3 regions of the Roseateles sp. GW821-FHT09B06 genome follow, and region 2 is predicted to be linked to each of the others. Evidence: predicted binding sites of a transcription regulator. Region 2 holds the regulator's gene; each other region holds the start of a gene.
What was found. The regulator sigma-54, encoded in region 2, starts transcription at its own class of promoters, with help from an activator protein. The targets are predictions, from matches to a motif close to TGGCANGNAANCTGCTTT.
Positions count from the first base shown of each region.

Region 1: AC07OQ_RS09345 (PEP-CTERM sorting domain-containing protein) is a predicted target of sigma-54. The motif match lies at 3,055-3,072, and genes of this name have one in related genera.
Region 3: AC07OQ_RS02045 (pilin) is a predicted target of sigma-54. The motif match lies at 5,061-5,078, and genes of this name have one in related genera.

Region 1 is NZ_JBWKPM010000008.1:53,298-63,848, forward strand. Features, by position in the region: gene AC07OQ_RS09335 (GMC family oxidoreductase) at 1-803, opposite strand, end outside; gene AC07OQ_RS09340 (coniferyl aldehyde dehydrogenase) at 815-2,224, opposite strand; gene AC07OQ_RS09345 (PEP-CTERM sorting domain-containing protein) at 2,310-3,020, opposite strand; gene purH (bifunctional phosphoribosylaminoimidazolecarboxamide formyltransferase/IMP cyclohydrolase) at 3,223-4,830, opposite strand; gene AC07OQ_RS09355 (helix-turn-helix domain-containing protein) at 4,872-5,105, opposite strand; gene dusB (tRNA dihydrouridine synthase DusB) at 5,102-6,172, opposite strand; gene AC07OQ_RS09365 (YqaA family protein) at 6,375-6,863, shown strand; gene AC07OQ_RS09370 (carboxypeptidase M32) at 6,918-8,411, shown strand; gene AC07OQ_RS09375 (patatin-like phospholipase family protein) at 8,639-9,874, opposite strand; gene AC07OQ_RS09380 (phasin family protein) at 9,891-10,529, opposite strand.
Region 2 is NZ_JBWKPM010000040.1:752-11,302, reverse strand. Features, by position in the region: gene AC07OQ_RS22810 (serine/threonine-protein kinase) at 1-113, opposite strand, end outside; gene argS (arginine--tRNA ligase) at 173-1,891, shown strand; gene AC07OQ_RS22800 (SPOR domain-containing protein) at 1,911-2,537, shown strand; gene AC07OQ_RS22795 (thiol:disulfide interchange protein DsbA/DsbL) at 2,591-3,259, shown strand; gene lptA (lipopolysaccharide transport periplasmic protein LptA) at 3,312-3,938, shown strand; gene lptB (LPS export ABC transporter ATP-binding protein) at 3,935-4,705, shown strand; gene AC07OQ_RS22780 (RNA polymerase factor sigma-54) at 4,793-6,307, shown strand; gene AC07OQ_RS22775 (THUMP domain-containing class I SAM-dependent RNA methyltransferase) at 6,355-7,614, shown strand; gene AC07OQ_RS22770 (16S rRNA (uracil(1498)-N(3))-methyltransferase) at 7,619-8,350, opposite strand; gene AC07OQ_RS22765 (GFA family protein) at 8,457-8,864, shown strand; gene AC07OQ_RS22760 (hypothetical protein) at 8,874-9,350, opposite strand; gene AC07OQ_RS22755 (long-chain-fatty-acid--CoA ligase) at 9,420-10,551, opposite strand, start outside.
Region 3 is NZ_JBWKPM010000002.1:38,059-48,609, forward strand. Features, by position in the region: gene AC07OQ_RS02025 (M48 family metalloprotease) at 1-210, opposite strand, end outside; gene moaC (cyclic pyranopterin monophosphate synthase MoaC) at 315-794, shown strand; gene AC07OQ_RS02035 (PglL family O-oligosaccharyltransferase) at 858-2,576, opposite strand; gene AC07OQ_RS02040 (PglL family O-oligosaccharyltransferase) at 2,674-4,443, opposite strand; gene AC07OQ_RS02045 (pilin) at 4,566-5,009, opposite strand; gene AC07OQ_RS02050 (MBL fold metallo-hydrolase) at 5,227-6,003, opposite strand; gene AC07OQ_RS02055 (FHA domain-containing protein) at 6,165-6,824, opposite strand; gene AC07OQ_RS02060 (Stp1/IreP family PP2C-type Ser/Thr phosphatase) at 6,893-7,681, opposite strand; gene AC07OQ_RS02065 (serine/threonine-protein kinase) at 7,694-8,761, opposite strand; gene AC07OQ_RS02070 (TerC family protein) at 8,771-9,505, opposite strand; gene sucD (succinate--CoA ligase subunit alpha) at 9,711-10,551, opposite strand, start outside.

The DNA.
Region 1 (10,551 bases), on a different contig from region 2:
TCGCCGATGCCCGAGAGCATCAGCAGCTGCGGCGACTGCAGCGCGCCGGCGCTGAGGATCACCTCGCGGCGGGCGCGCAACGTGCGTCGGATGCCGCCTTGCAGGACCTCCACGCCGACGGCGCGGCGGTTTTCGATCAGGATGCGCAGCACCCGCGTGTCGGTCTGCAGGTCGAGGTTGGCGCGCTGGCCGAGGTGCGGATGCAGATAGCCGCGCGCGGCGCTCCAGCGCTCGCCTTCGAACTGGGTGACCTGGTAGACGCCCAGTCCCTCCATCCGCGCCGCATTGAAATCCTCGACGACCGGGTAGCCCTGCGCGCGGGCCGCCTCCAGCCAGGCTTCATGCAGCGGGCTGTCGGTGCGCAGATCGCCGACGCGCAGCGGACCATCCTGGCCATGCCAGGGCGCGCCGAAGCGCACGTTGTTCTCGGCGCGGATGAAGTAGGGCAGCAACTCGTCGAAGCCCCAGCCGGGGTTGCCGGCGGCGGCCCAGGCGTCGTAGTCGCTGCGGTGGCCGCGGATGTAGACCATCGCATTGATCGCGGAAGAGCCGCCCAGCACCCTGCCGCGCGGCTGGTAGCCGCGCCGGCCGTTCAGCCCGGCCTGCGGCACGGTCTCGAAGGCCCAGTTGTTCAGCTTGCTGGGAACCTGCAGCACGCCGGCGAAGGGCGTCTTGACCACCCAGTTGTCGCCGCGGCCGCCGGCCTCCAGCAGGGTGACGCGGCAGTCCGCGTCCTCGCTGAGCCGGCCGGCCAGCACGGCGCCGGACGAGCCGCCGCCGATGATGATGTAGTCGGTTTCCATCGCAGCCGGCCTCAGGTGATTTTTTTCAAGAGGCCGAGCAGGCGCTCGAAGGTCTTGCCGTAGGGCGGATGGAACAGCCTGGTGCCCGCGAAGCGCGGCTGATGGAACACCGGCTTCAGGTGGCTGAAGGTGCGAAAGCCCCAGACGCCGTGGTATGCGCCATGGCCGCTGGCGCCGACGCCGCCGAAGGGCTGGTCCTCCTGGCCCAGGTGCCAGATGCAGTCGTTGACGGTCACGCCGCCGGCATGGGTCTGGCTCAGCAGCAGGTCGCGCGCGGCAGCGTCGCGGCCGAACCAGTACAGGGCCAGCGGGCGTTCATGGCGATTGATCAGGGCGATCGCGTCGCGCGGCTGCTCGTAGGCCAGGATGGGCAGCAGCGGGCCGAAGATCTCCTCGCGCATCACGGCCATGCCCTCGTTCACGTCGAGCAGCAGGGTGGGTACCAGGCGGCGGTCGCCGGGATGTTCGTCGTGGCTGCGCAGCAGGGTGGCGCCCTGCGCCCGCGCCTCGTCCAGCAGGCCCTGCAGCCGCGCATGGTGGCGGGGCGTGGCGATGGCGGTGTAGTCCGGGTTGCCGGCGATCCGCGGGTACAGGCGCCGCATCGCTGCCAGCACCGCATCGGCCAGCGGCCGCACCAGCTCGCGCGGCGCCAGCACATAGTCGGGCGCCACGCAGGTCTGGCCGGCGTTGAGCAGCTTGCCGAAGGCCAGGCGCTCTGCCGTCAGCGCCAGGTCGGCGCTGCGGTCGACCACGGCCGGCGACTTGCCGCCCAGCTCCAGGGTCACCGGGGTCAGGTGTTGCGCCGCGGCCTGGGCCACCAGCCGGCCCACCGCGGTGGAGCCGGTGAAGAACAGATGGTCGAAGGGCAGGGCGCTGAAGGCGCGGCCCAGCTCGGCGTCGCCGGTCAGCACCGCCATCTCGTCGGGCGCGAAATGCTCGGCGACGATCCGGGCCATCAGGGCCGAGGTGGCGGGAGTCAGCTCGGAGGGCTTGATCATCACCCGGTTGCCGGCCGCCAGAGCCGCCACGGCCGGGCTCAGCGCCAGGTTGTAGGGATAGTTCCAGGGCGAGACGATCCCCACCACGCCCAGCGGCTGGGGCATCAGCCGATTGCGGCCGGGCAGGAAATGCAGGGCGGTCGGGGCGCGCTTGATGGCCATCCAGCGGCGCAGGTGCCGGATCGCGTGGCGCGCGCCGGACTCGACGGTGAAGATGTCGGCCAGCAGGCTCTCGTGGCGCGAGCGATGGCCGAAGTCCTGCGCCATCGCGGCGGCCAGCGCCTCGGCATGCCGGCGCGTCATGTCCAGCACGCGCTGCAGGCGCTCGCGCCGCAGCGCCAGACTGGGCATCGGGTCGGCCAGGAAGGCGCTGCGCTGCGACTCCAGGCAGAGTCGCAGGCGCTCGTTCGGGCTGTGGTCCAAGCAGTCTCCTCGGTCTTGTGGAACCGAGGCTATCTGCTGGGCGCCGGAACGCCAAGGGGAGTGGCCCTTGGCTAGAGGGGGGGCTCTACTCTGCGAGGCTACCCTGCGGCCCGACTCGGCGGCGCCGCCGCGTGGCGGCGAGGCCCAGCAGTGCCACGCCCACCAGGCCCAGGCTGGTGGGCTCCGGCACGCTGTTGCCGCCGTCATCCAAGGTCAGGGTCAGCGACCAGCCCGCGAGGCGGCCGATATCAGCCGCCGCGTCGTCCCGCACGAACAGCGACCAGCTCCCATTGGACAGGCCGCCGTCGAAGGCCGACAGCGACGAACCATAGGGGCCGGCCGGGGCGGGGGCAGGGAAGGTTTCGCTGGCGCCGATATCGGTCGGCTTGTAGCTGCCCGCCGTCAGCTGAGCGCTATCGGGCAGCGAGCCCGCCGCCTCGTCGTCAAACGTCAGGTTCAGGCCGCCGACGTCATTGCTGCCGCCGGCATCGCTCATCAGCAGCACCGTCTGTCCGCCAGGGCCGACCAGCAGGATGTCGAGATCGTCGGGGAACGAATGGCTCAGGCCGAGCAGGCCGACATTGACATCGAGAATCGTGAGGGACTGGCCCACATTGATCGTGCTGGGATAGGGAGTGGCGGGACCCGAATCGGGGATCGAAATGACGCCGCTGCTGCTGAATGTGAACGTGACCGGGCTCGCCTGAGCCAGCCCGCCGCACAGGGCCAGAGCGCCGAGGGCCGCGGCCCTGATCAGTTGTTGGACCCTCATTGTTTTGCTTTCTTTCATCATCATCTTTCCTCCGCGGCATGCGCACGCAGGGGCGGCAAAAGCAAAAACCGGGCCTTGTGAGGCAAGTCCTTGATTTCAGGGGCATGGGCCGGCCCGGAGCGGGCGGCCGAGGCCTCAAGGTGTAAAGCGGGCCGACAGGGTCAGGTCTTGCGGAAGCCGGCGCCGAATCCGCAGGGGCTCGGCGCGGGGCTTCCGCCGTGCCGGATCAATGCCGGAAATGCCGCACGCCGGTGAGCACCATCGCGATGCCGCGCTCGTTGGCGGCGGCGATCACCTCCTCGTCGCGCATCGAGCCACCGGGCTGAATCACGCAGGAAGCGCCGGCGTCGGCCAGCACGTCCAGGCCGTCGCGGAACGGGAAGAAGGCGTCGCTGGCGACGGCCGAGCCCGTCAGGCTCAGACCGGCGTTCTCGGCCTTGATCGAGGCGATGCGGGCCGAATCGATGCGGCTCATCTGGCCGGCGCCGACGCCCAGGGTCATGCCGTCGCCGCAGAACACGATGGCATTGCTCTTGACGTACTGCGCGACGGTCCAGGCGAACATCAGGTCGTCGAGCTGCTGCGGCGTGGGCTGCAGCGTGGTGACGACCTTCAGGTCGGCCGGCTTCAGGAAATGGTTGTCGGCGCTCTGGATCAGGATGCCGGAGCCGACGCGCTTGCTGTCCTGCGCGTTGCGGCCTTGCTCCCAGGGCGTCTTGCCGCCGGCGGCCGGCAGGGCGATTTCCAGCAGGCGCACATTGACCTTCGGCGCGAAGATGGCCTTGGCCTCCTCGGTGAAGCCGGGCGCCATCAGCACCTCGACGAACTGCTTGACCACCAGCTCGGCCGCGGCCTTGTCCACCACGCGGTTGAAGGCAATGATGCCGCCGAAGGCGCTGGTGGGGTCGGTCTTGAAGGCCTTGGCATAGGCCTCGGCGGCGCTGGCCGCCACGGCCACGCCGCAGGGGTTGGCATGCTTGACGATCACGCAGGCCGCGGGACCATGGGTCCCTCCGGTCCCGTCGAAGCTCTTCACGCATTCCCAGGCCGCGTCGGCATCGGCGATGTTGTTGTAGCTCAGTTCCTTGCCCTGCAGCTGCTTGCCCGTCACCAGCGCGCCGGGGGCGGGGTAGAGGTCGCGGTAGAGCGCGGCGCTCTGGTGGCTGTTCTCGCCATAGCGCAGGTCCTGCACCTTGATGAAGCTGCTGTTCATCTGGGCCGGGAAGGCGCTCACCGTGCCGTCCTCGGCCAGGGCGCTCAGGTAGTTGCTGATCGCGGCGTCGTACTGGGCGATGCGGTTGAAGGCGGCGACCGAGCAGGCGAAGCGGGTCTTGTCGCTGGTCTTGCCGGCACTCTTCAACTCGGCCAGCACGCCCGCGTACTGCGCGGCGTCGGTCAGCACCGTGACGTCCTTCCAGTTCTTCGCCGCGCTGCGCACCATGGCCGGGCCGCCGATGTCGATGTTCTCGATCGCGTCCTCCAGCGTGCAGCCGGGCTTGGCAACCGTGGCTTCGAACGGGTAGAGGTTGACCGCCAGGATGTCGATGGTGGCGATGCCATGCTCTTGAAGAGCGGCCACATGCTCGGGCAGGTCGCGGCGCGCCAGCAGGCCGCCGTGGATCTTCGGGTGCAGGGTCTTGACGCGGCCGTCCAGCATCTCGGGGAAGCCGGTGTGCTGGGCCACCTCGGTGACCGGCAGGCCGGCATCGGCCAGCAGCTTGGCGGTGCCGCCGGTCGACAGCAGCTTGATGCCCAGGCCGTGCAGTTGCTGGGCGAATTCGAGGATGCCGGTCTTGTCGGACACGGAGATCAGGGCGGTGAGTACTTGGCTCATGGCGAGGGTCTCGGGAGTTCTCGGGAGTTTCGGGAGTTCGTTCACAGCAGCTTGTGGTCGGTGAGCTTGCGCCGCAGGGTGTTGCGGTTGATGCCCAGCCAGTCGGCGGCCTTGCTCTGGTTGCCGCCGGTGCGCTGCATCACCATCTCCAGCAGCGGTTTCTCGACCAGCTTGATCAGCATCTCGTGCATCGAGTGGGGCTCTTCGCCGTCCAGGTCGTGGAAATAGGCTTCGAGGTTCTCGCGAACCACGGTATCGATGGGCTTGGGCGTCATGCCATTAACCTTGTTGTTGTGCTTGTTGTGTCGTCTTCTTGATCTTCGTCATTGGCCGCCGGCAGCGCCAGATAGGGCAGACGCTCATGCGCGTCGCCCAGCGCGCCGAAGAAGCCGCGCAGGGCCTCGACCTGGGCCTCGCAGCTCTCCAGCAGATTCATGCGCTGGCGGAAGGCCTCGCCGCCGGGCAGGGCGCGCACGGCCCAGCCGATGTGCTTGCGCGCGCTGCGCATGCCGGTCAGCGCGCCGTAGAGGCGGTAATGGTCGTCCAGATGTTCGATCAGCCAGTCGCGCGCCTCGCCCACCTGTGGCGCCGGCAGCTCCTCGCCGGTGGCCAGGAAATGCGCGATCTCGCGGAAGATCCAGGGCCGGCCCTGGGCCGCGCGACCGACCATGATCGCGTCGGCGCCGGTATGGGTCAGCACCTCGCGGGCCTTGTGCGGCGAATCGATGTCGCCGTTGGCCACCACGGGAATGCGCAGCGCGGCCTTCACGGCCCGGATCGTGTCGTACTCGGCCAGGCCCTTGTAGCCCTGCTCGCGGGTGCGGCCATGCACGGTGACCATCGCGACGCCGGCGGCCTCGGCCCGGCGCGCCAGCGCCACCGCGTTCCTCTCGGCCGCGCACCAGCCGGTGCGCATCTTCAGGGTGACCGGCACGCCCTGCGGCGCCGCCGCGGCCACCACGGCCTCGATGATCTCCAGCGCCAGCGGCTCGTCCTGCATCAGGGCCGAGCCGGCCCATTTGTTGCAGACCTTCTTGGCCGGGCAGCCCATATTGATGTCGATGATCTGGGCGCCGCGTGCGATGTTGTAGGCGGTGGCCTCGGCCATCATCGCCGCGTCGGTGCCGGCGATCTGCACCGCGATCGGCGCGGTCTCGCCCTCGTGGTTGGCGCGGCGCGAGGTCTTCAGGCTGTGCCACAGATCCTTGCGCGAGGTCACCATCTCGGAGACCGCATAGCCGGCGCCCAGGCGCTTGCACAGCTGACGGAACGGCCGGTCGGTGACGCCGGCCATCGGCGCCACGAACAAGCGGTTCGGCAGCTCATGGGGGCCGATATGCATGGGAGGGGGAGGGAAGTCTGCTCAAAAAAGAGGCAAGAGTATACCTCCTGGGCGTCTCCGGGGGCCGGGCCTGCGCCACGGCGACCGCGGATTCCGGCGCATCCAGAGCCGGCTGTTCTTGTCGTCCGGGGGGGGCATCGGGCCAGGCGTCCGGGAGCGCGATCGCATCGGGTCGACCTCCGCCCTGGGGATAATGCCGACGATGGAAGCCTGGCTGCAAGACCTGATCGCCGCGCTGCTGGAATACCTGGCGCTGCCACAGCTGGGTCTGCCGGCGGTCTTCGTCGTGGCCCTGGTGTCGGCCACGCTGTTGCCGATGGGCTCGGAGCCCGCGGTGTTCGGGCTGGTGAAGCTCAACCCCGAGCTGTTCTGGCCGGCGGTGCTGGTCGCCACCTTGGGCAACACGCTGGGCGGCGGCATCAGCTGGTGGATGGGCTACGGCGCCGAACGGCTTTACGAGCGCGCGGCCCACCATCCGCCGCGCGAGCGCCGCGTGCTGCAATGGCTGCAGCGCTTCGGTGCCAGGGCTTGCCTGCTGAGCTGGCTGCCCCTGGTGGGCGACCCCCTGTGCGCGCTGGCCGGCTGGCTGCGCCTGCCCTTCTGGCCCTGCCTGTTCTACATGGGCATCGGCAAGCTGGTCCGCTATATCGGCATGACCGCGGTCCTGCTCTGGATATTTCCGAACCACTGAATCGCTGACAATGCGGCCGCGCCCACCCGGCGTGCCGATCAGCCCCATTCATCCATGAGCAACACCCCCGCCTACGACGATCTGTGCCGCCGCCACCAGCGCATGCACCGCCTCGCCCATCTGCAGTCCATCGCCTCCTGGGACCAGGCGGCCAATATGCCCGCGAAGGGCAACGAGGCGCGCTCGCTGGCGCTGGCCGAGATGGGGGGGCTGCTGCACCAGCAGGCCACCGAGCCGGCCTGGAAGCCGCTGCTGGAGGCCGCCGAGGGCGAGAGCCTGGACGAGCTGCAGCGTGCCAATCTGCGCGAGATGCGCCGCGCCTGGCGCAGCAGCAATGCGCTGCCGCAGAGCCTGGTGGAGGCCAAGAGTCTGGCCAGCTCGCGCTGCGAACATGCCTGGCGCAGCCAGCGCCCGGCCAACGACTGGGCCGGCTATCTGGAGAACCTGCGCGAGGTGGTGCGCCTCGCCCGCGAGGAGGCGCGCCTGCTGGCCGAGGACGGCGGGCTGTCGAAGTACGACGCCCTGATGGACCAGTACGAGCCCGGCATGCGCGGCGCCGAGGTGGAGCGCGTGTTCGGCGATCTGCGCCAGTGGCTGCCGGGCCTGATCCGGCAGACGCAGGAGCGCCAGTTGCAGGAAACCGTGCTGGTGCCCGAGGGCCGCTTCCCGGCCGCGGCACAGCGCGCGCTGGGCCTGGATGCGATGAAGCTGATGGGCTTCGACTTCGAGGCCGGCCGACTGGACGAGAGCACCCATCCCTTCTGCGGCGGCGTGCCCGAGGATGTGCGCATGACCACGCGCTACCGCGAGGACAGCTTCCTGCCCAGCCTGACCGGCACCATCCACGAAACGGGCCATGGCCGCTACGAGCAGAACCTGCCGCGCGCCTGGATGGGCCTGCCGGTGGCGCGTGCGCGCTCGATGGGCCTGCACGAGAGCCAGAGCCTGTCCTTCGAGATGCAGCTGGGCAGCCACCCGGCCTTTGCCGGCCTCCTGAGCCCGCTGGTCGTCAAGCACCTGGGCGAGCAGCCGGCCTTCGCGGCGCAGAACCTGAACCGGCTGATGACCCGCGTCGTGCCCGGCCATATCCGCGTCGACGCCGACGAGGTGACCTACCCGGCCCACGTGATCCTGCGCTTCGAGATCGAGCGCGCCCTGATCGAGGGCGAGATCGAATGCGAGGACATCCCGGCGCTGTGGGACGCCAAGATGATGGAGCTGCTGGGCATCGACACGCGCGGCAACTTCAGGGACGGCGCCATGCAGGACGTGCACTGGGGCGCCGGCCTGTTCGGCTACTTCCCCTGCTACACGCTGGGCGCGATGTACGCGGCGCAATGGTTCGCCGCGATGCGCCGCGCGCTGCCGGACCTGGACGCCAGGATCGCCGCCGGCGAGCTGGGCGCCGTGTTCGACTGGCTGAACGCCCAGATCTGGAGCCAGGGCAGCCGCTGGGAGACGCCCGAGCTGGTGCGCCGCGCCAGCGGCGAGGCGGCGCTCAACCCGGCGCATTTCAAGGCCCATCTGCAGGCACGCTATCTGGCCTGAAGTCCCGGCGGGGAGGCGGAAAGAACGGGAGCGCCAGGCCGGCGATGGCCATGGCGCCCCCGGGTCGTCGGCGTCTGCGGTCTCTGCTCCGGCAGGCGGTCCCGGCGACGAAACTGCTTCTTGTCTTCGGCCGCGCTTGCGCGCTGCATGGCCGGCATTGTTGCGGCGCCTCCTGGCGCGGCCATCCCCCCGCGTGCAGGGGTTGGTCGCGCGCGGCGTGACGCAGGTCACGCCGCCAGGCGTTGCTCCAGCAGATCCAGGCTGTCGCGCAGGCGTTGCAGGGCCTGCTCGGTGCGCGCGGTGGTCGGCGGCACCAGCGGGGCCGGCGGCAGGTCCAGCAGGCGCCGCCGCGGGTCGCCCAGCACCGCCTCGTCGAGGGTCAGGCCTTGCCGGGCCAGCTTGGGCGCGAGCTCGGCGCGGCGCGCGCACAGCGCGGCGCGCGTGGCCTGGTAGGCATGCTCGGCCAGATGGCGGCGGCGCGAATAGCTGAAGGTGTTGGCCAGGAACATCTCGGCATCGCGCGGATCCGGCTCGAACAGCAGGATGTCGGTCTGCGGATGACTCAGCTCGTAGCGCTTCAGGCCGAGCTCCAGCCGCGAATGGATCAGCGCGCGCAGGGTCTGGCTCAGCACCAGGGGCAGGCCGCCGTCGGCGAGGCGCGGGATGCGCGAGCGCTGCGGCCCCGCGGTCTCGCCGGACTCGAAGGGCACCAGCGGATTCAGGCAGATCAGCAGGTCCAGCCCCTCGTCCAGCAGCACCGAGGCATGGATGGTCTTTTTCAGGGCGCCGTCGACATAGTGGCGGCCGTCGATCTCCACCGGCGGGAACAGGCCCGGCAGCGCGGCGCTGGCCTGCACCGCTCGAGAAACAGGCACATGGTCGAGGCCCGGCATGCCGAAGGGCGTGGCCTCGCCGCTGTCCAGGTCGGTGGCGACCAGCACCAGGCGGTGCCGGAGCTGGCGGAAATCGTCGCTGCGGCCCGGCAGGCTGAATTGCTGCCGCAGCTGCGCCGCCAGCGCGTCGCCCGACAGCAGGCCGGTCGGCAGGGCGCGGCCCAGGCGCTCGAAGGCCGAGAGCGCCGAGCGCCCGCGCGCCAGGCTCTGCCACAGCGCCTCGCCCAGGAGGCCGGGCAGGGCGCGCAGCCGGTTCCGGTATTCGTCCCAGGCGGGGCGCAGCATCAGGCTGGGAACGAAGCGGTCCGGGGCCGGCGCGCTGTTCTCGATGAAGGCGGCGCAGAGCTGGCGCGGCGTCAGGCCGTTGGCCAGGCCCGCGGCGACGAAGCCGCCGGCGCTGACGCCGATATAGCTGTCGCAGCACGTCAGGTCGAGGCCCTCGATGGCCTCGTCCAGCGCGCACAGCGCGCCGATCTCGTAGATCGCGCCGAGCGGGCCACCGCCGGCCAGGGCCAGGCCGATGCGCGGCGCGCGCGGGGCAGGGCGGCTGCGCTGGGCTTTCCGCGGCATCGGCGGGTGCTAGCGATCAGGCCGCGGCGGCTGCCTTGGTGGCGCGCTTGCGCGGCGCGGCCGCGGCCTTCTTGGCGACGACGGGCGCGGTCTTCTTGACCGGCGCCTTGCGCGCGGCGGCGGGCTTGGCCGCGGCGGCCTTCCTGACCGGCGCCGCCTTCTGCGCCGGTGCAGCCTTCCTGGCGGCCGGCTTGGCGCGGCCGGCGCCCACCGCGGCGCTCAGCGCATCGATGCGCTCGATCAGGGCCTCGACCTCCTTGGCGGTGGGCACGCCCAGGCGCTTCAGCGCATTGGCCACGCGGTCCTCGAAGATGGATTCCAGCTTGTCCCATTGCTGGCCGGCCTTGGCGCCGACCTCGCCGGCCATGCCGCTCATCTTGCTGGCCACGGCACCGAGCTTCTCCTCGGCGGCGCTCTGGGTCTTCTTCTGCAGGCTCATGCCTTCCTTGACCAGGGCCTCGAAGACCTTGCCGCCTTCGCCCTGGGCCTTGGCGAAGGCGCCCAGGCCGGCGGCCCAGATCTGCTGGGCCGAGTCCTTCACGGTCTGCGCGATCTGGCTGTCCAGCAGGCCCGATGGCAGACCCTGCAGGCCGGGGATGGCGCCGTTGGCGTCGGCCTTCTTCCTTGCGGCCATCTTCTGAAGCTTCTTGACCATGATGTGCAGTCCTTTGTCTCGG
Region 2 (10,551 bases):
TCGCTGGTGGCGCCCTCGCCCAGACGGCGCAGCACGCGGTACTTGCCGATATAGGCCGGCAGGTCGGCGCCGGCGGGCGGGATGGTGGTGGGCGAGCTGGAGTCCATGACCATGGCGGCCATCATATGCGCGCGTCGCGGGGGCGCAGTAACAGGCTCTTAGAATCCGCCTCATGATTCAAGCCAAGCAGGATTTGCTCGCCGCCCTGGGCGAGGCCATCCAAGAACTGAGCCCCGGCGCCGAGTTGGCGCCCGCTTTCGAGTCGCCCAAGCAGGCCAGCCATGGCGACTTCGCCTGCACGGCCGCCATGCAGCTGGCGCGCCCGCTGAAGAAGAACCCGCGCGAGCTGGCCCAGGCGCTGATCGAGGCGCTGCAGCGCCGCCCCGCCTTCCAGACCTGGGTCGAGGCGCTGGAGATTGCCGGCCCCGGTTTCATCAACATCCGCCTGAAGCCCGCCGCCAAGCAGGCCGTCGTCGCCGAGGTGCTGCGCGGCGGCAGCGGCTTCGGCGCGCAGGTGTCCAACGGCCAGCATGTGATGGTCGAATTCGTCTCGGCCAACCCGACCGGCCCGCTGCATCTGGGCCATGCCCGCCAGGCGGCGCTGGGCGATGCCATCTGCAGCCTGTTCGCCACCCAGGGCTGGGACGTCACCCGCGAGTTCTACTACAACGACGCCGGCGTGCAGATCGCCACCTTGGCCACCTCGACCCAGGCGCGCCTGAAGGGCCTGAAGCCCGGCGCCGCCGGCTGGCCCGAATCGGCCTACAACGGCGACTACATCCAGGACATCGCCGACGATTTCCTGGCCAGGAAGACCGTCAAGGCCGATGACCGCGAGTTCACCGCCTCCGGCGACATCGAGGACATCGACAGCATCCGCCAGTTCGCCGTCGCCTATCTGCGCCACGAGCAGGATCTGGACCTGCAGGCCTTCGGCCTCAAGTTCGACAACTACTTCCTCGAATCCAGCCTCTACGGCAGCGGCGCGGTCGAAGCCACCGTCGCCAGGCTGGAGGCCTCCGGCAAGACCTTCGAGGAAGGCGGCGCGCTGTGGCTGCGCAGCACCGACTACGGCGACGACAAGGACCGCGTGATGCGCAAGTCCGACGGCAGCTACACCTACTTCCTGCCCGACGTCGCCTATCACATCAACAAGTTCCAGCGCGGCTACACCAAGTGCGTGAACATCCAGGGCACCGACCACCACGGCACGATTGCCCGGGTGCGCGCCGGCCTGCAGGCGGCCAATGTCGGCATCCCGCAAGGCTTCCCGGACTATGTGCTGCACAAGATGGTGCTGGTGATGAAGGGCGGCCAGGAGGTCAAGCTCTCCAAGCGCGCCGGCAGCTACGTCACCGCCCGCGACCTGATCGACTGGACCAGCCGCGACGCGGTACGCTTCTTCCTGCTCAGCCGCAAGGCCGACACCGAGTTCACCTTCGACGTCGACCTGGCGCTGAAGCAGAACGACGAGAACCCGGTCTTCTACGTCCAGTATGCGCACGCGCGCATCTGCTCGATCATCCGCAACTGGGTGACGGCCGGCGGTGATGAAGCGCAGCTCGCCGGCGCCGACCTGAGCCGGCTCACCGCCCCGACCGAGGCCGCGCTGATGCTGAAGCTGGCCGACTACCCGCGCGTGCTGACCGGGGCCGCCGACGGCCTGGCGCCGCACGACCTGGCCTTCTATCTGCGCGATCTGGCCGGCGCCTTCCACAGCTACTATGCGGCCGAGCGCGTGCTGGACCAGGCGCCGGAGCTGACCCGCTCGCGCATCGCGCTGCTGGCGGCCACCCGCCAGGTGCTGCGCAATGCACTGGCCGTGCTGGGCGTCAGCGCGCCGGAGGCCATGTCGCGCGACGCGGCCGCCGCCGAAACCACCACCGATTGAGCGACTTTGAGGAGAGTGCATGTCTAAGGTCCGGGCCAGCCAGCGTGGCGGCTTCGTCCTCGGTTTGATCGTCGGCCTGCTGCTGGGCCTGGGCATCGCCCTCGGGGTGGCGCTCTACATCACCAAGGTGCCGATTCCCTTCGTCAACAAGGTGCCGCAGCGCACCGCCGAACAGGACGCCGAGGAAGCCGCGCGCAACCGCAACTGGGACCCCAACGCCAGCCTGGGCAGCCGTCCCGGCGCCAAGGCGGCCAGCGGCATGGTGGGCAGCCCCGCCCCCGTGACGCCGGCGGAGGCCCCGGCGGCCACGCCGGCGCCCGCGGCGCAGCCCATGGCGGCCAAGCCGGCCGCCTCGGCCCCAGCGACCAAGCCGGCAGCGCCGGCCACTGCCGGCGCACCGGCCGGCGACCCCTATGTCTACTTCGTCCAGGCCGGCGCCTTCACCCGCACCGAGGACGCCGAGGCCCAGCGCGCCAAGCTGGGCATGCAGGGCTTCAGCGCCAAGGTGTTCGAGCGCGAGCAGTCCGGCCGCCAGGTCTACCGGGTCCGCCTGGGGCCGCTGGACAGCCGCGACGAGGCCGAGGCGCTGCAGCGCCGGGTCGAGGCCGTGGGCATGGAAGCCAATCTCGTACGCGTGCAGCGTTGAGCGCCAACGCTTAGGATGCGCCCGGTCGAGTTCCCGTCGTCAAAGGATTTCAGATGAAGCGTCGCGATTTTTCCTCCGCTCTCGCCGGTGTGGTCGGCGGCTTGGCCCTGCCGGGCCTCGGCCTCGCCCAGGGCGGCCCGCAGGAAGGCAAGCATTACCAGCGCCTCTCCCAGCCCCTGCCCACCACACCCGGCAAGATCGAGGTGGTGGAGTTCTTCTGGTACGGCTGCCCCCATTGCTATACCTTCGAGCCGGCCATGGAGGCCTGGATCAAGCAGTTGCCGGCCGATGTCAGCTTCCGCCATGTGCATGTGGCCTTCCGTGCCAATGTGAAGCTGCACCAGCGCCTGTTCTACGCGCTGGAGGCCCTGGGCAAGGAAAAGGAGCTGCGCGCCCGCGTGTTCAGCGCCCTCCACCGTGAGAACAAGGGCCTGGACAGCGTCAAGTCCATGACCGAGTTCCTGACCCCGCTGGGCGTGGACGCCACGAAATTCACCGAGGCCTACAACTCCTTCGGCGTGCAGACCAAGTGCCAGCAGGCCGAGAAGCTCAGCGAGGCCTACCGGATCGACGGCGTGCCGGCCCTGGGCATCGGCGGCCGCTTCTGGACCTCGCCCTCGATGGCCACCGGCGGTGTGGCGATGAACGAGATCCAGTCGGGTTTGCGGGCGTTGGAGACCAGCAACTTCCTGATCGAACGCCTGCGCAGCGGCAAGGCTTGACGCGCCTTCGCCCGAATCCGGGGCTAGAATGGTCTGCAAGAACTGTGCCGCAATGACCATCAAGCCCCTCCCCTTTCGCTTGACCCTGACCGCCCTGGCCCTGCTGGCTGCGGGCTGGGCCCCCTGGTCCCTGGCGGCCAAGGCCGACCGGGACAAACCCGTCATCGTCGACTACGACCGCGGCGGGCTGGACCTGGTCAAGCAACGCACCGAGCTGGGCGGCAACGTGGTGCTCAGCAAGGGCAGCATGGTGATGCGCGCCGAGCACATGGACGTGCGCGAGACCAGCGATGGCTACTACCAGGCCTACGCCAGCGGCACCGCGGCCAAGCAGGTGACCTTCCGCCAGGCGCGCGACGTGTCCGGCGAGTTCATCGAGGGCTCGGCCGACCAGGTCGAGTACGACACCCGTTCCGACACCATGCGCTTCATCGGCAATGCCGTGATGCGCCGCGTGCGCGGCACCTCGGTGGCCGACGAGGTGACCGGCGCGGTGATCAATTACGACAACCGCTCCGAGGTCTTCAGCATCGAGGGCGGCCAGAGCTCGCCGCATCCGGCGGGCCGCGGGCGCGTGGTGCTGATGCCGCGGGCGGCTTCGGCCCCCGAGCCGGCCGCCTCGGCGCCGGGCCTGACCTTGCAGCCCAGCATCACCCTGCTGCCGCGCAAGCCCTCATGAGCGCCGCCGCCCCGCAGACGGCTCCCGTCAGCCGCCTGGAGGCCGAGGGCCTGCAGAAGAGCTATGGCGTGCGCAAGGTGGTCAAGAACGTCCACCTCGACGTGCACAGCGGCGAGGTGGTGGGCCTGCTGGGGCCCAACGGCGCCGGCAAGACCACCAGCTTCTACATGATCGTCGGCCTGGTGCGGGCGGACGCCGGCGAGATCCGCATCGACGGCCAGTCGGTGCAGCGCCTGCCGATCCACCAGCGCTCGCGCCTGGGCCTGTCCTACCTGCCCCAGGAGGCCTCGATCTTCCGCAAGCTGACGGTGGAGGAGAACATCCGCGCCGTGCTGGAGTTGCAGCGCGACGCGCAGGGCCGCGCCTGGGACAAGGCGCAGATCAGGCAGGCGCTGGACAGCCTGCTGGGCGAGCTCTCGATCGAGAAGCTGCGCGACAGCCCGGCGCCGGCGCTGTCCGGTGGCGAGCGCCGGCGCGTCGAGATCGCGCGCGCGCTGGCCACCCAGCCGCGCTTCATCCTGCTGGACGAGCCCTTCGCCGGCGTCGACCCGATCGCGGTGCTGGAGATCCAGCGCATCATCCGCTTCCTGAAGAGCCGCGGCATCGGCGTGCTGATCACCGATCACAACGTCCGCGAGACCCTGGGCATCTGCGACCGCGCCTACATCATCAGCGAGGGCGCCGTGCTGGCCGAGGGCACGCCGCACGAGATCGTCGAGAACGCCGACGTGCGCAAGGTCTATCTGGGCGAACATTTCAGGATGTAGCCGATGAAGCCCCCACGCTCACTCCGTTCACTGCCCCCCGCGGGGGCGCAGGCCGGCCTCGGGACGGCCCTGCGCCCGGCCTAGCCGATGAAACCCTCCCTGCAGGTTCGCCTCAGCCAGCACCTGGCCCTGACCCCTCAGCTGCAGCAGTCGATCCGGCTGCTGCAGCTCTCGACCCTGGAGCTGAACCAGGAGGTCGAGCAGATGCTGGCGCAGAACCCGCTGCTGGAGACCGACGAGGAGTTCGCCGACGCTCCGCCGCCCGAGATGCCGGAGCCACGCCAGAGCAGCAGCGCCGAAGACGGCGCCGGCAGCAGCAGCACGCCCGACGCCGACGCGCCGCAGGACGAGATACGTGCCGAGGACTTCGGCACCACCGAGCGCGAGGACTGGGAGAACGGCACCGAGCGCGACGATTTCGACGGCATCCGCGAACTGCCCGGCAATGCCTCCGGCAGCGGTGGCGACGAGGACGGCGAGCGCCCGGAGCAGGAATCCCCGGGGCTGAGCCTGCAGGAGCATCTGAATCTGCAGCTGGCCGGCATGATGCTGAGCCCCGAAGACCGGGCGGCGCTGCGGGTGTTGATCGAGTCGCTCAACGAGGATGGCTATCTGGAAGACAGCCTCGAGGAACTGGCCGAAGCCCTGACGGGCCCCGAGGCCGATCCCGAGACGCGCGAGGAACTGCTGGACCGGCTGCGCTGCGCGCTGAAATGGCTGCAGAGCCTGGAGCCGGCCGGCGTGGGCGCACGCGACCTGCCCGAATGCCTGCTGCTGCAGCTGCGCGCCCGGCCGCGCAGCGAGGCCCAGGCGGTGGCCATCCTGATCTGCAAGCAGCACCTGGAACTGCTGGCCAAGCGCGACCTGAAACGCCTGATGAGCCTGACCGGCGCCGACGAGACCCTGCTGCGCGAGGCCCAGGCCCTGATCACCGGCCTGGAGCCCAAACCCGGCCGCCCTTTCGCGCATGGCCAGGCCCAGGTGGTGGTGCCGGACGTGATCGTGCAGAAGGTGGGGCGCGAGTTCCGCGTCATGCTCAATCCCGAGGTGGCCCCGAAGCTGCGCATCAACGAGCTCTACGCCCAGGCCCTGCGCGCCACGCGCGGCGGCGTCAGCAACACGCCGCTGGGCGGCCAGCTGCAGGAGGCGCGCTGGTTCATCAAGAACATCCAGCAGCGTTTCGACACCATCCTGCGCGTCTCGCAGGCCATCGTCGAGCGCCAGAAGGGCTTCTTCACGCATGGCGAGCTGGCGATGAAGCCGCTGGTGCTGCGCGAGATCGCCGACGAGCTGGGCCTGCACGAATCCACCATCTCGCGCGTGACCAATGCCAAGTACATGGCGACGCGCTTCGGCACCTTCGAGCTGAAGTATTTCTTCGGCTCCGGCCTGTCGACCGAGGCCGGCGGCAACGCCTCCAGCACCGCGGTGCGCGCGCTGATCAAGCAGTTCGTCGCCGCCGAGGACGCGGCCAAACCGCTGTCGGACAGCGCGCTGTCGAACATGCTGGAGGAGCAGGGCATCCAGGTGGCACGCCGCACCGTGGCCAAGTACCGCGAGGCGCTCAAGATCGCGCCGGCAAACTTGCGCAAAACCATGTAGCCCGGCCGACCTGGGACAATACGGGCCTGAACCCTCGCGCCCCAGCCATGTCCCAGAACGAAACCCTGCACCTGTTCCTGTCCTGCCCCAGCGGCGTCGAGCCCTGGCTGGAGGAGGAGGTGCGGGCCATCCTGCCCAAGACCCATGTCGAGGCGCTGCGCGGTGGCGTTGCGGTCAAGAGCGATGCCGACGGGGTGATGAAGCTCAATCTGGAGAGCCGCCTGGCCCAGCGCGTGCTGATCGAGCTGATCGACGGTCCCTACCGCCACGAGGACGACATCTACGCGCTGGCGCGCAAGATCGACTGGACGCGCTGGATCACCCCCGCCAACACGATACGCGTCGACGTCACCGCGCAGCGTTCGCCGCTGCAAAGCCTCAACTTCACGACCTTGCGCGTCAAGGACGCGATCTGCGATGTGCTGCGCGACGCCACCGGCGAACGCCCCAGCGTCGACACCCGCTATCCGGACCTGCCGGTGGTCATGCATGTGGGCCCCGAGTACGCGACGATCTATGTCGACAGCTCGGGCGAGCCCCTGTTCAAGCGCGGCTGGCGCGAGGACAAGGGCGACGCGCCGCTGAAGGAGACCCTGGCGGCCGCGATGCTGGCGGCGGCCGGCTGGAAGGGCACGCCCGAGAGCGGCGGCGCGCTGCACGATCCCTGCTGCGGCTCCGGCACCATCGCGGTGGAGGCCGCGCAGATCGCCTGCGGCATGGCCGCCGGCATGCAGCGCCGCTTCGCCTTCGAGCGCCAGCTGCCCTTCCAGCCGCTGCGCGCACGCTGGCAGCAGATCAAGGCCGCGGCCAAGGCGCGCGAGCATGCGCCGGCCGTGCCGATCTACTGCAGCGACGTGGCCTTCCGCATGGTCGACTTCGCGCGCCGCAATGCCGAGCGCGCCGGCGTGGCCCAGTACATCCAGTTCAACGGCGGCGACGCGCTCGAGCGGCCGGCGCCGCAACTGGCCGATGGCATGCCCGGCACCGTGATGATGAACCCGCCCTATGGCGAGCGCATCGAGGTGCGCGGCAAGGCCGCGGCCTATCGCGACGCCTCCGGCTCCGAGCAACGCGACGCCGACGACGACTTCTTCCCCCGCCTGGCCGCGCATTGGAAGCGCGCCTACACGCAGAATCCGGCCGGCTGGACCGCCTGGCTGCTGTGCCCGGACATGAAGCTGCCCAGCAAGATGCGGCTCAAGGAATCGCGCCGCATCCCGATGTGGAACGGGCCGATCGAGTGCCGCATGTTCCGCTTCGACCTGGTGGCCGGCTCGGCCCGCAAGGACAAGCCGAGCACCGACTAGGTGCCTAGCGAACCGCCGACAGCGCCAGCCACCCGAGCACCGCCAGCGGCGCCGTGTCGGCGCGCAGGATGCGCGGCCCCAGGTTCATGGCCAGGAACCCGCAGGCGCGTGCGGCCTCTTCCTCGGCCGGACCGAGCCCGCCCTCGGGACCGCTGAGCACCAGGGTCTCGTCGGCCGCCGTCTGCGCACCCAGGGGCTGGGCCGCGCTCGGGCTCAGCAGCCAGCGGCGCTGCCGGGGCGCATCGAGCGGGGCCAGGTCCTGCAGCCAGGCCGCCAGCGTGCGCACCGGCGCGATCCGCGGCACGACGGCGCGCCCGCTCTGCTCGCAGGCCGCGATGGCCACGCCCTGCCAGTGCGCGACCTTCTTGTCGGCCCGCTCGGCATTCAGGCGCAGCACCGAGCGCTCGCTCATCAGCGGCTGGATGCGGGCCACCCCCAGCTCGGTGGCCTTCTCGACCAGGCCGTCCATGCGGTCGTTCGCCGGCATCGCGAGGGCCAGCGTGACCGCCTGCGCCAGCTCGCGCCGCACCGGCTGGCGCGACTGCAGCCGCACGCGCACCTCGCTGCGCCCCATGGCCAGCACCTCGGCCTGCCAGTCGTCGCCCGTGCCGTCGAACAGCAGCACCGGGCTGCCGGGCTGCAGGCGCAGCACCTGGACATGACGGGCCGCGGCGGGCGGCAGGCTGAACTCGCCGGCCTGGGCGAGCGGCTGATCGACATAGAAACGCGGGGGCATGGTCGTGATGATTCAACTTCTCAGGGCCGCAATGCTGACACAAGCTGGCAGCAGCAGGGCCTAAGAATCACGCCTCCCCGCACAAGACCCACAGGAAGGACAGCGCATGAACATGAAGACCTATCGCGGCAGCTGCCATTGCGGCCAGGTACGCTTCGAGGCCGATCTCGATCTGAGCCGGGCCAGCGGCCGCTGCAACTGCTCGATCTGCAGCAAGACCCGCACCTGGAACCAGCTGGGCCGGCCCGAACAGCTGCGCGTGCTGGCCGGCGAGGAGCAGCTGAACGACTACCAGTTCGGCTCCTGCAGCGGCCACCACCTGTTCTGCCGGCATTGCGGCGTGCGGCCGTTCGTGCGCGGCCATCTCGACATCCTGGGCGGCGACTACATCAGCATCAATCTGGCCTGCCTGGACGACGTGGCGCCGGCGACGCTGGCCGCCATTCCGATCGGCTATGCCGACGGGCTCAACGACAACTGGCACCAGGCGCCGGCGCTCACCAGCTATCTGTGAGCCCGGCCCTCAGGTCCGCAGCCCGAGCGCCTGGCGCAGCAGCCGGGCCGCATCGTCGCCCTTGCCCTGCTGCACCCGCTCGACCAGCGACAGCGCCAGCCTCTGCAGCTCGGCCAGGTCGCGGCATTGCTCGATCTCCAGCACGAACTTGTAGCCCTTCATCAGGCCCAGCTGCTTGGAGGCCTGGCCGCTGAGCAGGGCATAGAGCTGCTGGTAGTCGAGCGGGGGCAGTTCCGCGGCGGCGGCGGGCGCCGCCACGCCCACGTTCAGGTCGACATCGGCGCCGCGCGAAGCGATCAGCCCCTGCTGCAGCAGGAAGGCCAGGTCGGGCTCGGTCACGCCCTGCACCAGGCTCAACCATTGCCGCGCCGGCTTGGTCGCGTCCAGCACCAGCAGCAGATTGCGGGCGCTGCGCGACAGCGGCAGCGCGCGCGCCTTGATCTCGGCGCGGCCCGCGTCGGTCTTGCTATAGCTCTGATCCAGCATGCATTTGTCTCCTCCGCATGGCTTGACGCAAGCCTAGTCCTTCAGCGGCCGGGACGCGCGCCGGGAGTCTCAGTTTTTGTCGCGTAGTTCACGCCGCAGTATCTTGCCGACCGGGGTCTTGGGCAGGTCGGCGCGGAACTCGATGATCCTGGGACGCTTGTAGCCGGTCAGATTGGTCTCGCAGAAGGCGCGCACATCGGCCTCGGTCAGCGCCGGGTTCCTCTTGACGATCACCACCTTGACCACCTCGCCGGCCTTGGTGTCGGGCACGCCGACGGCCGCGCATTCCAGCACCCCGTCCAGCTGGGTGATCACGTCCTCGACCTCGTTCGGATAGACGTTGAAGCCGCTCACCAGGATCATGTCCTTCTTGCGGTCGACGATGCGGAAGAAGCCGCGCTCGTCCACCGTGCCGATGTCGCCGGTGCGGAAGAAGCCGTCGGGCGTCATCACCTTGGCGGTCTCGTCGGGGCGCTGCCAGTAGCCGGCCATCACCTGCGGGCCGCGGATCGCGATCTCGCCGCTGTCGCCCGGCGCCGCTTCCCGGCCCTCGTCGTCCAGCAGGCAGAGCTCGGTGCTGGGCAGGGGCAGGCCGATCGAGCCGGTGTAGGCGGTGCTGTCGGTCGGGTTGCAGCTGGCCACCGGCGAGGTCTCCGACAGGCCGTAGCCCTCGACGATCGGGCAACCGGTCTTCTCCAGCCACAGCTTGGCCGTGGCCTGCTGCACGGCCATGCCGCCGCCCACCGAGATCACCAGGCCGCTCCAGTCCACCGTGTTGAAGTCCGCGTGGTTGGCCATCGCCAGGAACAGGGTGTTGACGGCCGGCAGGCTGTGGAAGCGGTGCTTGGACAGCTCCTTGAACACCGCCGACAGATCGCGCGGATTCGGGATCAGGATATTGCAGCCGCCCAGATGCATGGACAGCATCATGTTCGTCGTGAAGCCGAAGATGTGGTACAGCGGCAGCGCGCAGACGCTCATCAGCTGCTCGTCCTGCGGCACTTTCTTGAGCGCCGGCTGATACCAGGCCTCGGCCTGCAGGGTGTTGGCCACCAGATTGCGATGCAGCAGCACCGCCCCCTTGGACACACCGGTGGTGCCGCCGGTGTACTGCAGCACCGCGATGTCGCCCGGGCCCACCTTGGGCGCGGTATAGGACAGGCCGCGTCCCCTGGCCACGGCATCGCCGTAGCGCACGGCG
Region 3 (10,551 bases), on a different contig from region 2:
CACATATTCCAGCAGCAGCGGGTCGTCCAGATAGTCCGGATCGAGCCGGATCTGGCGCATGATCTGGTCGCCGAAGCGGCGCTCGTCATTGACGTCCAGGTCCTGCGATACCGAATCGCCCAGCGCCGGCAGATTGACCTGGGCATGCAGCGGCGCCACGAGGCTCAGGGCGGCGGCGAGAGCCACCGCCAGACGGCGGGGCCGGTTCATCAGAGGGGTCAACGGAGGTCTCCGGAAAACGCGCGGCGAAGAAGGCTCACGGCTCACTATGATGGCAGGGCTTTCGTTGCCCGATTATTGCCGGCCCCAAGACCATGAACTCACCGCTGACTCATTTTGATGCCCAGGGCCAGGCCCATATGGTGGACGTGGGGCAAAAAGATGTGACGCACCGTATCGCGCGCGCGGCCGGCCGCATCCGCATGCAGGCCGCCACGCTGGCGCTGATCAGCAGCGGCACGGCCAAGAAGGGTGACGTGCTGGGCGTGGCCCGCATCGCCGCGATCCAGGCGGCCAAACGCACCGCCGAGCTGATCCCGCTGTGCCATCCGCTGCCGATCACGCGCGTCGCGGTGGATTTCGAGATCGATGCCGCGGCGAACGCCGTCGTCTGCACGGCGCAGGTCGAAACGCTGGGACGCACCGGCGTCGAGATGGAGGCGCTGACCGCCGTGCAGATCGGCCTGCTCACCATTTACGACATGTGCAAGGCCGCCGACCGCGGCATGGTGATGGGCGAGATCCGGGTGCTGGAGAAGCAGGGTGGCAAGTCGGGCGACTGGTCGGCCGGCTGAAGTCAGCGCCCGCCGCCGGGGCGGAACGGGCGACTGGTCGGCTGAGGTCCGAGCCCAGCGACTTCAGCGCATTTCCTCGAACGAATACTCGCGCGACGGGGCCTGGCACTGGAAGGGCTCGGGCGCGCCGGCGGCGCGCGGCTGCTCGCATTCGGCCAGCCAGGCATCGCCCTCCCTGCTGCGGAACTCGCGCAGCCGAGCCACCACATAGCGCGCCCGGTCCAGGTCGCCGGTGGCATGGAGCGACTTGGCCCAGGCCATCATCAGGCGCACGTCGATCAGGTTGTGGGCCGTGCGCCGCGCGGCCGCCAGCGCAGCGGGGCCGGGTGGCAGGCTGGTGGCTGCCGCATAGTCGGCCTGGGTGGAGAAGAAGGTGCTGCGCTGGCCGCGCTCGATGCGCTGCTCCAGCAATGGGGCGCCGGGCGACGGCACATAGATGTCCACCACATGCAGATAGTCCCAGACGGCATAGACGCTGCCCAGCACCAGCAACGCGCCGACGCCGCGCGGCAGCCAGGCGGGCAGCCGTCCGGCCGGCGCCGCGTTGGTCTCGCCACCCAGCGCCATGCCGAGCGCGAAGGCCGTCGGCAGCAGGAAATAGGCGTACCAGAGCGGGTACTCCAGCAGGCTGTGCAGGCCGATCATCAGCACGATCATGAAAGCGCAGCGGCGCAGCACCGCATCCTCGCCCTGCGCCCGTTGGCTGGCCCGGAACGCCTGCCACACCGACCAGGCCAGCAGCCCCAGCACCAGCAGCCCGAGCGGCCAGCCCAGCTCCACCAGCAGCTGCATCGGCAGATTGTGGGTATGGTCGAAGAAGGCCGTGGGACGGCCCGGAAACGGCGTCATGGTCCAGGCCAGATTGAATTCGCCCCAGCCCACGCCGGTCCAGGGGTGCATCTTCAGCAGGGTCCATGCGTTGCTCAGGATGGCCAGACGCGACGGCGACCCGGCTCCCTCGGCCAGGCGCGACTCGGCCCCGAAGGCATGATCGCCGGCATGGGCCCAGGCCGACAGCAGGCCCCAACTGAACGCCAGCATCAGCGGCGTGGCCAGCAGCGCCCAGCGTGAGGTACGCGCCAGCTTGCGGTCCAGCAGCCCCCAGGCGGCCAGCAGCAGCACACCCAACATGCCGGTGCGCGAGGCACTGAGCACCACGCCGAAGATCAGGCCGAACAGCAGCACCGGCAGCAGCCAGGCCCGGCGCCGGCGGCCCGCCGCATCCAGCCAGACGGCCGCCACGCAGGACCACATCAGGAGGCTGGCCAGATGGTTGGGCTGACGCAGATTGCCGACCGCGCGGCCGGGGATGCCGGAGCGGGCGATGATCTGACCATCCGCCCAGGCGGGCGCGAACACCTGCACCAGGCCCACCGCCAGGCTCAGCAGCCCGGCCAGCAGCAGGCCCCAGCAGAGGGCTTCGAACCACCGCCGCCGCGCCGCCTCATCCATACCCTGGGCGCTCGGCAGGAGCAGCAGCAGCGCCGCGACTATCGGGCCGCTGGAGCATAGAGCCAGCGACAGTGGAAGCTCGGCCCACAGCCGAGACACCCAGGGCGCAGCCAGCAGCAGCGCCAGCGCCCAGACTGCCCCCCCCCCCTGCAGGCGTGGCCGAGAAGCCGCCACGATGATCGGCACCAGCCCCCAGCCAACCAGAGCGGCCAGCTGGTTGAACAAGGTGGCCGAAGGCGTGAGGTTGTAGGCCAGCAGCGGCGGCAGGGCGCAGGCCAGCAGCACAATCGGCAGCGGTGGCGGGCTCGGTTTTTCGGTAGCGGTCAGCATGGGGGCGAATCATCACATGCCGGGGATTGACTTCAAGCAGCCCTTGTAGCGTGCGGCCAGTAGGGATCAGCACGCCTTCATGTGCCATGCCTCCCAGTTACCGGAAATCGCGATATGTAAAGGCCTGGGTGGCCGGGATACATTGGAACGGCTTCGTCCCCGACCCCGCGTCCGGCTTGTCGCACTCTGCAAGCCACCCGTTCAGATAAGGCTCATGAAAATCGCGAAGACGCTGTACGAGGTACCTTGCCCGCTCCACATCCCCTGCCGCATTCAGCGTCTCTGCCCAAACCTTTAGCGTGCGAGCATCGATGAGCAGATGTGCCGCCCGTTGGGCCGCCGGCAAGGCCTCGGGTGTTCCAGGGTAGCTAGCGAGGTAGAGTTGATCGGCCCAGGTACTGAAAAGCCACGACGTCTGACCCCGCTCGATGAGCGTCTTCATGGGCGCCACATAGGGCAATACGACCCGCATATAGTCTGCCCATACCGCTACTCCGGTGGCCAGCACCCAGGCGCTGGCGTAAGTCAAGGTGCGCGCCGGCACGGCGACGTTCTTCGAGCACGCGAGCGGCCGCATCTTCGTGCCGCCCCCCGCGTTGCCACTGCACATGCCCAGCAACAGAGCCGTGGGAAGCAGAAAGTAGAAATACCAAAAAGGGTACTCCAACATGCTGTGCCAACCAACGATGGTCAGCATGACCAGGGCACAGCGCAAGGCCACCCCTTCGGGGCCCTTCTCGCCCAAGACCGATCGAATGGCCGCACACAATGACCAGCACAATGCTGCCAACACGCTCAAGCCGAGCGGCAGGCCCAGTTCGACCAACAAATGCAACGGCAGGTTGTGCGCGTGATCGAGAGACGACGAGCGGCGCCGCGGAAAGTCGGTCAGCGCCCAGCCAAAATTGAACTCACCCCAACCCAGCCCGGTCAGCGGACTGCGCCGGATCAGCTCCAGCGTGTCCACCCATATGTACCACCGAGAGGGCGAACTGGCCCCCTCGGCGAGCCGAACTTCACCGCCGAAGATCTGGCCACTCCAGTGCGCCCAGACATCGGTCAGAAACCAGCAACCCAGCATCAGCAAGGGAGCCGCCATCAGGACTCGGCGCGCGAACGGCGAAAGTCCGCGATCGACGAGGCCCCAGACGGCCAAGATAACGAGGCTCACGTAGCCGGTGCGCGAAGCCGTGAGGACCATCGCCCAGATGAAAACCGTCATCAGCAGGCCTGCCACCCAGCGCCGCAGCCGCGCCGATTCGGCAAGCCAGAGCGTCGCCACGCAGGACCAACACAACAAGACAGCCACATGGTTGGGTTGGCGCATATTGCCGACCGCGCGGCCCAGGAGCCCCGTGCGTGCGATCCAATCCCCATCGGCCCAGGCCGGCGCAAAGACCTGGATGAAACACACCACGGCCAGCGCCACCCCCAGCACAAGCCAGCCCAGCGATATCTGCGCGAACAAGGTCTCCGCATGCCCGGCGGCACGGCTGGCCATGCCGACAGCAAAGAGCACCAGGGTGGCAAGCAGAGAACCGGCCGAGATGAGTGCCAAAGAACCGGGCAAGCCGGCCCATAGGACAGAGCCGAGGATGCCGACGAACAGCAATAGGCAGGTCACCAGGAGCGGCAGGGCCGGCCGCAACAACACGGGGCGAATACCGACCGCCAAGGACGCACAGATTGCGACCGCCGCCCAGCCCACCATGGCACTCACCTGATTCGCTGCACTTGACAGCGGTGGCAAGACATAGCCGATCATGGGCGGCAGGGCGCAGGCCAACACGGCCAGCAGCCAGGGAATGCCTTGACGCCAGCTTGAGGACCACGGGAATGGGCGGCCAGCAAACGAAGAGGTCAGCATTGGGGCTCCATTCATCCGGCAAACCGTGTCAAGTGCCGCTTTCCATGCAAAAGACGACCCCGAGGGTCGCCTTTGTATCGAACACCATGTCCACTCTGGGCATGGTTCGCGCCAACCAGCGCTTAGGTCTTCGGCATGTACTTGGTGTCGACCGTGCCAGTGATTGCCCAAGTGCATTGGGCCCCGGTCACGCAGGTCGCCGTGTAAATGACGGTCTTGGCGTCAACGGCTGCATTACCCGTGCCTTGCATCGTGACCGTCACGGTTCCAGCGGTATCGCTGGTGCCTGCGGCCGTCACCGATGCCACGTACTTGCTCGTAATGCTGGCTGCGGCGGCGAGCCCCAGCGTCGCATTCGTGGCGTTGTTCAGCACACCTTCATTGAAGGCAAGAGCCAATGCAGTGCGGGCCGTCGACGAGACGCTCGCGGCTTCAGAGACCTTACTCTTCAGGGTGTAGTCCTGGTAGGCCGGCAGGGCCACCGCAGCCAGGATGCCGATGATCGCCACGACGATCATCAGTTCGATCAGGGTGAAACCTTTTTGGACGTTGCGCTTGATGCTCATGAGGACTCCTGCGGGTAAAAAGTGAGAGGTAGGGGAGGAACGCTTCCTCTATATGCAGGGGCCGTGCCAGCCTGCCCCAGCGCCTTGGCGCGTGACAAACATCACGAACACGGCGCCTCCAGGACAACCCGGGTGACATTTTTGGTCAGCCTTCGCGGCGCATTTTGTTCGCGGGCCTGCGAGCCGACCATTTTTGTCAGTCGATCGGGCTTCGAGTTCAGAAGCTCAGCACCTGCCCCGCCCGCAGCGCAGCAATGCGGTGCGCGCTGGCCAGGCCGGCGATCTGGGTCATCACGGCACCATCCTCGCCCGGCTTGATGTGGGTGATGTGCACGTCGACCGCTCCGCCCAGTTGGCTCAGCTCGCTGCCGAGCGCGGTGGGGCAGAGATGGCGGCTGACGCGCGCCAGTTGGCGCTCTTCGTCGCTGAAGGCGGTTTCGATCACCAGATGCGCCACCTTGATCTCGGCCAGGCGCCGCCACAGCGCCGGGTTGGGTCCGGTATCGCCGGTATAGACCCAATGGCCCGCCGCGCCGCCGTCGACCGCGAAACCGCAGGCGGGAACCGTGTGCTCGGCGCTCAACACCTCGATCTCGCGCTCGCCCAGCCGCAGGCGCTGGCCGATCTCGAAGGGCCGCAGCGTCAACACCGGATGCTCGGCACTGGGCAGGCGGGTGAAGTCGGGCCAGATGACGCCATTGAACAGGTGCAGGCGCAACGCATCCAGGGTGGGTGCCAGGCCATGCACCTCGATCGGCGGCCGCCCGTCCTGGGCGCGCTGGCGCAGCACGGCATCGGCCAGCAGGGGGATCGCCAGCACATGGTCCAGATGGGAATGGCTGAGCAGGATGTGGTCGATGCGCGCGAGCGCGTCCAGACTCAGATCGCCCACGCCGGTGCCGGCGTCGATCAGCACATCGTCGTCCAGCAGGAAGGCGGTGGTCTTGCAGCCGGCGGCAATGGCGCCGGAGCAGCCCAGGACTTTTATTTTCATGCGCAGCGCGTTGTAGTCGAGCCTGGGCTCGTGGAGCACGGACTCCAATTTACGCGCCTTGCCAGGGGGTGCAAGCTACCTAATGCGCGTTTTGGCGCGTTTTTCAGCCGTTTGCAGGAGAAGCTTGCGGCCGCGTGACATGCTGCACGCGGCCGGACGACTCAAAGGCCGGGCTGGACAAACTGCATTTGCGTGCCGGCCAGCTCGATCACATCGCCGCTCTTGAGCGCGATCGACTCGCCGGTCAGCGGCACGCCATTGACGCTGGGCCGTGCGCCCCCCTCGACGTGGGCGAACACATAGCCACTGGGGCGCTTGGTGATGGAGGCCACCTGCACGCCGGGCTTGCCCACCGTGGTGACCACCTTGGTCAGGCTGACCTCGCGGCCCGCCGCAGCTCCCGTCAACACCTTGATCGTGGCAGGCGTCGCGGCACTGGCCGGCGCACTCAGGGCACCGAAGGACGAAGGCAGGCCGAAACCGCTGGGCGTGGCCCCCGGCTTCAGGATCATGGTCTTCTCGTAGTCCACGCCATCGGACAGCAGGTACTTGATCTTGTACTTGCCCACCTCGACGATGTCGTTGCCGGCCAGCAGCTGCTTCTTGATCGCCTTGCCGTTGATATAGGTGCCGTTGGTGGAGTTCAGGTCTTCGATGAAGACGTCGGCTCCCACCATCTGCAGCACGGCATGCTCACCGCTCACCGCCAGGTTGTCGATCACGATGTCGTTGTAGGGCCGACGACCGAGCGTGGTCTTGTCCTTGGTGAGCTGTACCTCCTTGATCACCACCCCGTCGAGCGAAACCACCAGTTTGCCCATGCTTGACCTCAGTCCTATTGTCTCGTTGGTGTACCGGCCGGGTCCTTGCGCAGATATCGGCGCTCCCGTCAGCGCCGACCGAACGGCCACCAGGTCCGGCTGACAGGTTTGGCGCGACCCTCCGCACGAGCCAGCACAAGCGCAATATTATCCTTGCCGCCCATGTCATTGGCGGCGGCAACCAGGGCTTGCGCCGCTTCGGACAGCGAAGGGTGGTTTATCAGCAACTGCGCGAGTGCATTGTCGTCCAACATGTCGGACAGTCCGTCCGAGCACAGGAGGATCAGGTCACCCGGCTGGATCTCGTGCTGATGCAGTTCCAGCATCACGGCATCCTCCACCCCCACGGCGCGGGTGACGAGGTTGCGGTTGCTGGAAAAGGCGGCCTCCTCCGGGGTCAGCAGGCCGGCATCGAGCTGCTCCTGCAGCAGGGAATGATCGCGCGTGATCTGGCTCAGTTGGCCGTTGCGCAGGCGATAGGCACGCGAATCTCCGACATGACCCAACAGCAGCACATCCTCACGGAACACCGCCAGCACCAGGGTCGTGCCCATGCCCGCATAGCGCGGATTGGTGTTGGCCGCATTGAAGATCGCGCGATTGGCGTTGTCCACGCAGATGTCCATCGCCCGCCGCACGTCGGCCGGTGCGGCCTGGCTGCCCGCCTCCTTGAGCCAGCGGCCCAGCTCCGCTTTGACGAAGCTGGTCAGCATCTGGCTGGCGACCTCGCCGGCGTTGTAACCGCCCATGCCGTCGGCCAGCACGGCCAGGCCCACCGTCTCGTCCAGCGCCACCGAGTCCTCGTTGTTGTCGCGGGCGCGGCCGACATCGGTAGCGCTGAAGATCTCCACGGTCATGGCGAACTGGAATTAGAGAGGATCCGGGGGATTTTGCCCCGGTTCCACCGGATCCAGGCGCTCGGTGCGCGCGAACGGGTCGGCGGTCGTGAAATCCTGACCGGGTAGGGCCAGGTCTTGCCTTGGCAGCAGGGCCAGCACGGCATCCAGATCCTGGGCCATCTGCCCGCCATCGGCATAGCGCAGCTCTGGGCGCTTCTCCAGCGCCAGGGCCAGCACCAGGGCCAGCGCCTCGGGCAGCGCCGGGCGGTAATGGCGCACGTCGGGCGGCGCCTGGTTGGCGATCTGGTACATCAGGGTCGCCATCGACTCGGACTGGTGCGGCAGATGGCCCGTCAGCAACTGGTAGAGCATCACGCCCAGCGAATACAGATCGCTGCGTCCGTCGACCTGCTGGCCGGCCAGTTGCTCGGGCGACATGAAGGACGGCGTGCCCAGCACCAGGCCGGTCCGCGTGCGGCTGCCGTCGGCGATGCGGGCGATGCCGAAGTCCATGATCTTCAGCGAATCGGCACCGCCGGCGCCGGCGCGCTCCAGCATCACGTTGCTGGGCTTGATGTCGCGGTGCACCACCCCCTGGGCATGGGCATAGGCCAACGCCCGCGCCAGGCGGGCCCCCAGGGACAGCGCCTCGCGTACCGGCAGCAGGGCACCGGTGCGGGTGAAATGGCTCAAATCCTGGCCCGGCGCGTATTCCATCGCGATCCAGGCATCTGCGCCGGCCTGGCCGGCATCCAGCACGCGCAGGATGTCGGGATGCTCCAGATGTCCGGCCGCGCGCGCCTCGCGCATGAAGCGCCGGCGCACGTCGATCAGGTCCTCGGCCGCAAACTCGCGCTGCAGCGCCAGGCGCTTGATCGCCACCCGGCGGCCGCTGGCCTTCTCGATGGCGAGGTGGACCACGGCCATCGCGCCGCGGCCGAGTTCGGCGCCGAGTTCATAGCGCTCCAGGCCTTCCCCTCGGGCATCCTGGAGCAAGGACTGGGGCTGGGTGCTCGGCTGCGTATCCCCGGCGATGCTGGCATTGCCGGCGTCGCCGCCGCGACCCAGCAGGCGCCGCCAGAAGCCGACCCCAGCCATGGTTCCGGATCAGGCGGCCGCGCCGCCCTTGCGTGCCGCCATCAACTTGCCGGCTGCCAGCACCAGCAGGGCGCCGACCACGCCGCAGCCGTAATACAGCGCCGGCAGCACCTCGGTCGAACCGGGCTTGTCGCCGGCCTGGCTCGGCACCCAGCTGGACAGCGCCGGGTCGCCCACCATCATGGTGCCGGCGATCCAGCCCAGCAGCATCGCGCCCAGCGTGATCACCATCGGGAAGCGGTCCATCAGCTTGATCACCATCTGGCTGCCCCAGACGATGATGGGGATCGAGACCAGCAGGCCGAAGATCACCAGCGGCATCTGATGGTCGCCGCCCGCGCCTTCGGCGGCACCGGCGATCGCGATCACGTTGTCCAGGCTCATCACGAAGTCCGCGACGATCACGGTCTTCACGGCGGCCCAGAGCTTGTCGCTGGCCTGGATATTGGCATGCTCGTCGTCATGCTCGGGCAGCAGCAGCTTCATGCCGATCCACAGCAGCAGCAGGCCGCCCACCAGCTTCAGGAAGGGCAGCTTCAGGAGCGTCAGCGCGAAGAAGATCAGCACGACGCGCAGCACGATGGCGCCGGCCGTGCCCCACAGGATGCCCTTGGTGCGCTGGACATCGGGCAGCTTGCGGCAGGCCAGCGCGATCACGACCGCGTTGTCGCCGCCCAGCAGGATGTCGATCATGATGATCTGGCCGACGGCAAGCCAGAACTCGGGACTGGTGAGCATGTCCATGGGAACTTTGCGTTGAGTTGGTTTCCGCGGCCCGCGACGGACGGACTATAGCCGGGCCTCCAGCGATTGCAGACGCCAAAACAAAAAGGGGCCGATGCCCCTTGATGCCCGGCCGCAAAAGGCTGCGGCCGGATTGTGCGCTGCGGCAGGCCCGGCGCCGATGCGTGGATTTACGCATCCGGCCGGGCCGCTCGCCGGGCTCGGTTTACAGCAGGCCCTTGAGCAGCTTGCCCATTTCCGAGGGGTTGCGCGTCACGGTGAAGCCGCACTCTTCCATGATGGCGAGCTTGGCATCGGCCGTGTCGGCGCCGCCCGAGATCAGCGCGCCGGCGTGGCCCATGCGCTTTCCGGGAGGGGCGGTGACGCCGGCGATGAAACCGACCACCGGCTTCTTCATGTTCAGCTTGCACCAACGGGCGGCTTCCGCCTCGTCCGGGCCGCCGATCTCGCCGATCATGATCACGGCGTCGGTGTCCGGATCGTCGTTGAAGGCCTGCATCACGTCGATGTGCTTCAGACCGTTGATCGGGTCGCCGCCGATGCCGACGGCCGAGCTCTGGCCCAGGCCGATCTCGGTCAGCTGCGCCACGGCTTCATAGGTCAGCGTGCCGGAGCGCGAGACCACGCCGATGCGGCCCTTGCGGTGGATGTGGCCGGGCATGATGCCGATCTTGATCTCGTCGGGCGTGATCAGGCCGGGGCAGTTGGGGCCCAGCAGCAGGGTGCGCTTGCCCCCTAGAGCCTCCTTGGCCTTCATACGGTTGCGCACCTCCAGCATGTCCTTGACGGGAATGCCTTCGGTGATGCAGATCGCCAGGTCCAGGTCGGCCTCGACGGCCTCCCAGATCGCGGCGGCGGCGCCAGCCGGCGGCACATAGATCACCGAGACGGTGGCGCCGGTCTGGCCGGCCGCTTCCTTGACGGTCGCGTAGATGGGGATGTCCGAGAACTTCTCGCCGGCCTTCTTCGGGTTCACGCCGGCCACGAAGGCGTTCTTGCCGTTCGCGTAGGCCTGGCAGCCCAGGGTGTGGAACTGACCGGTCTTG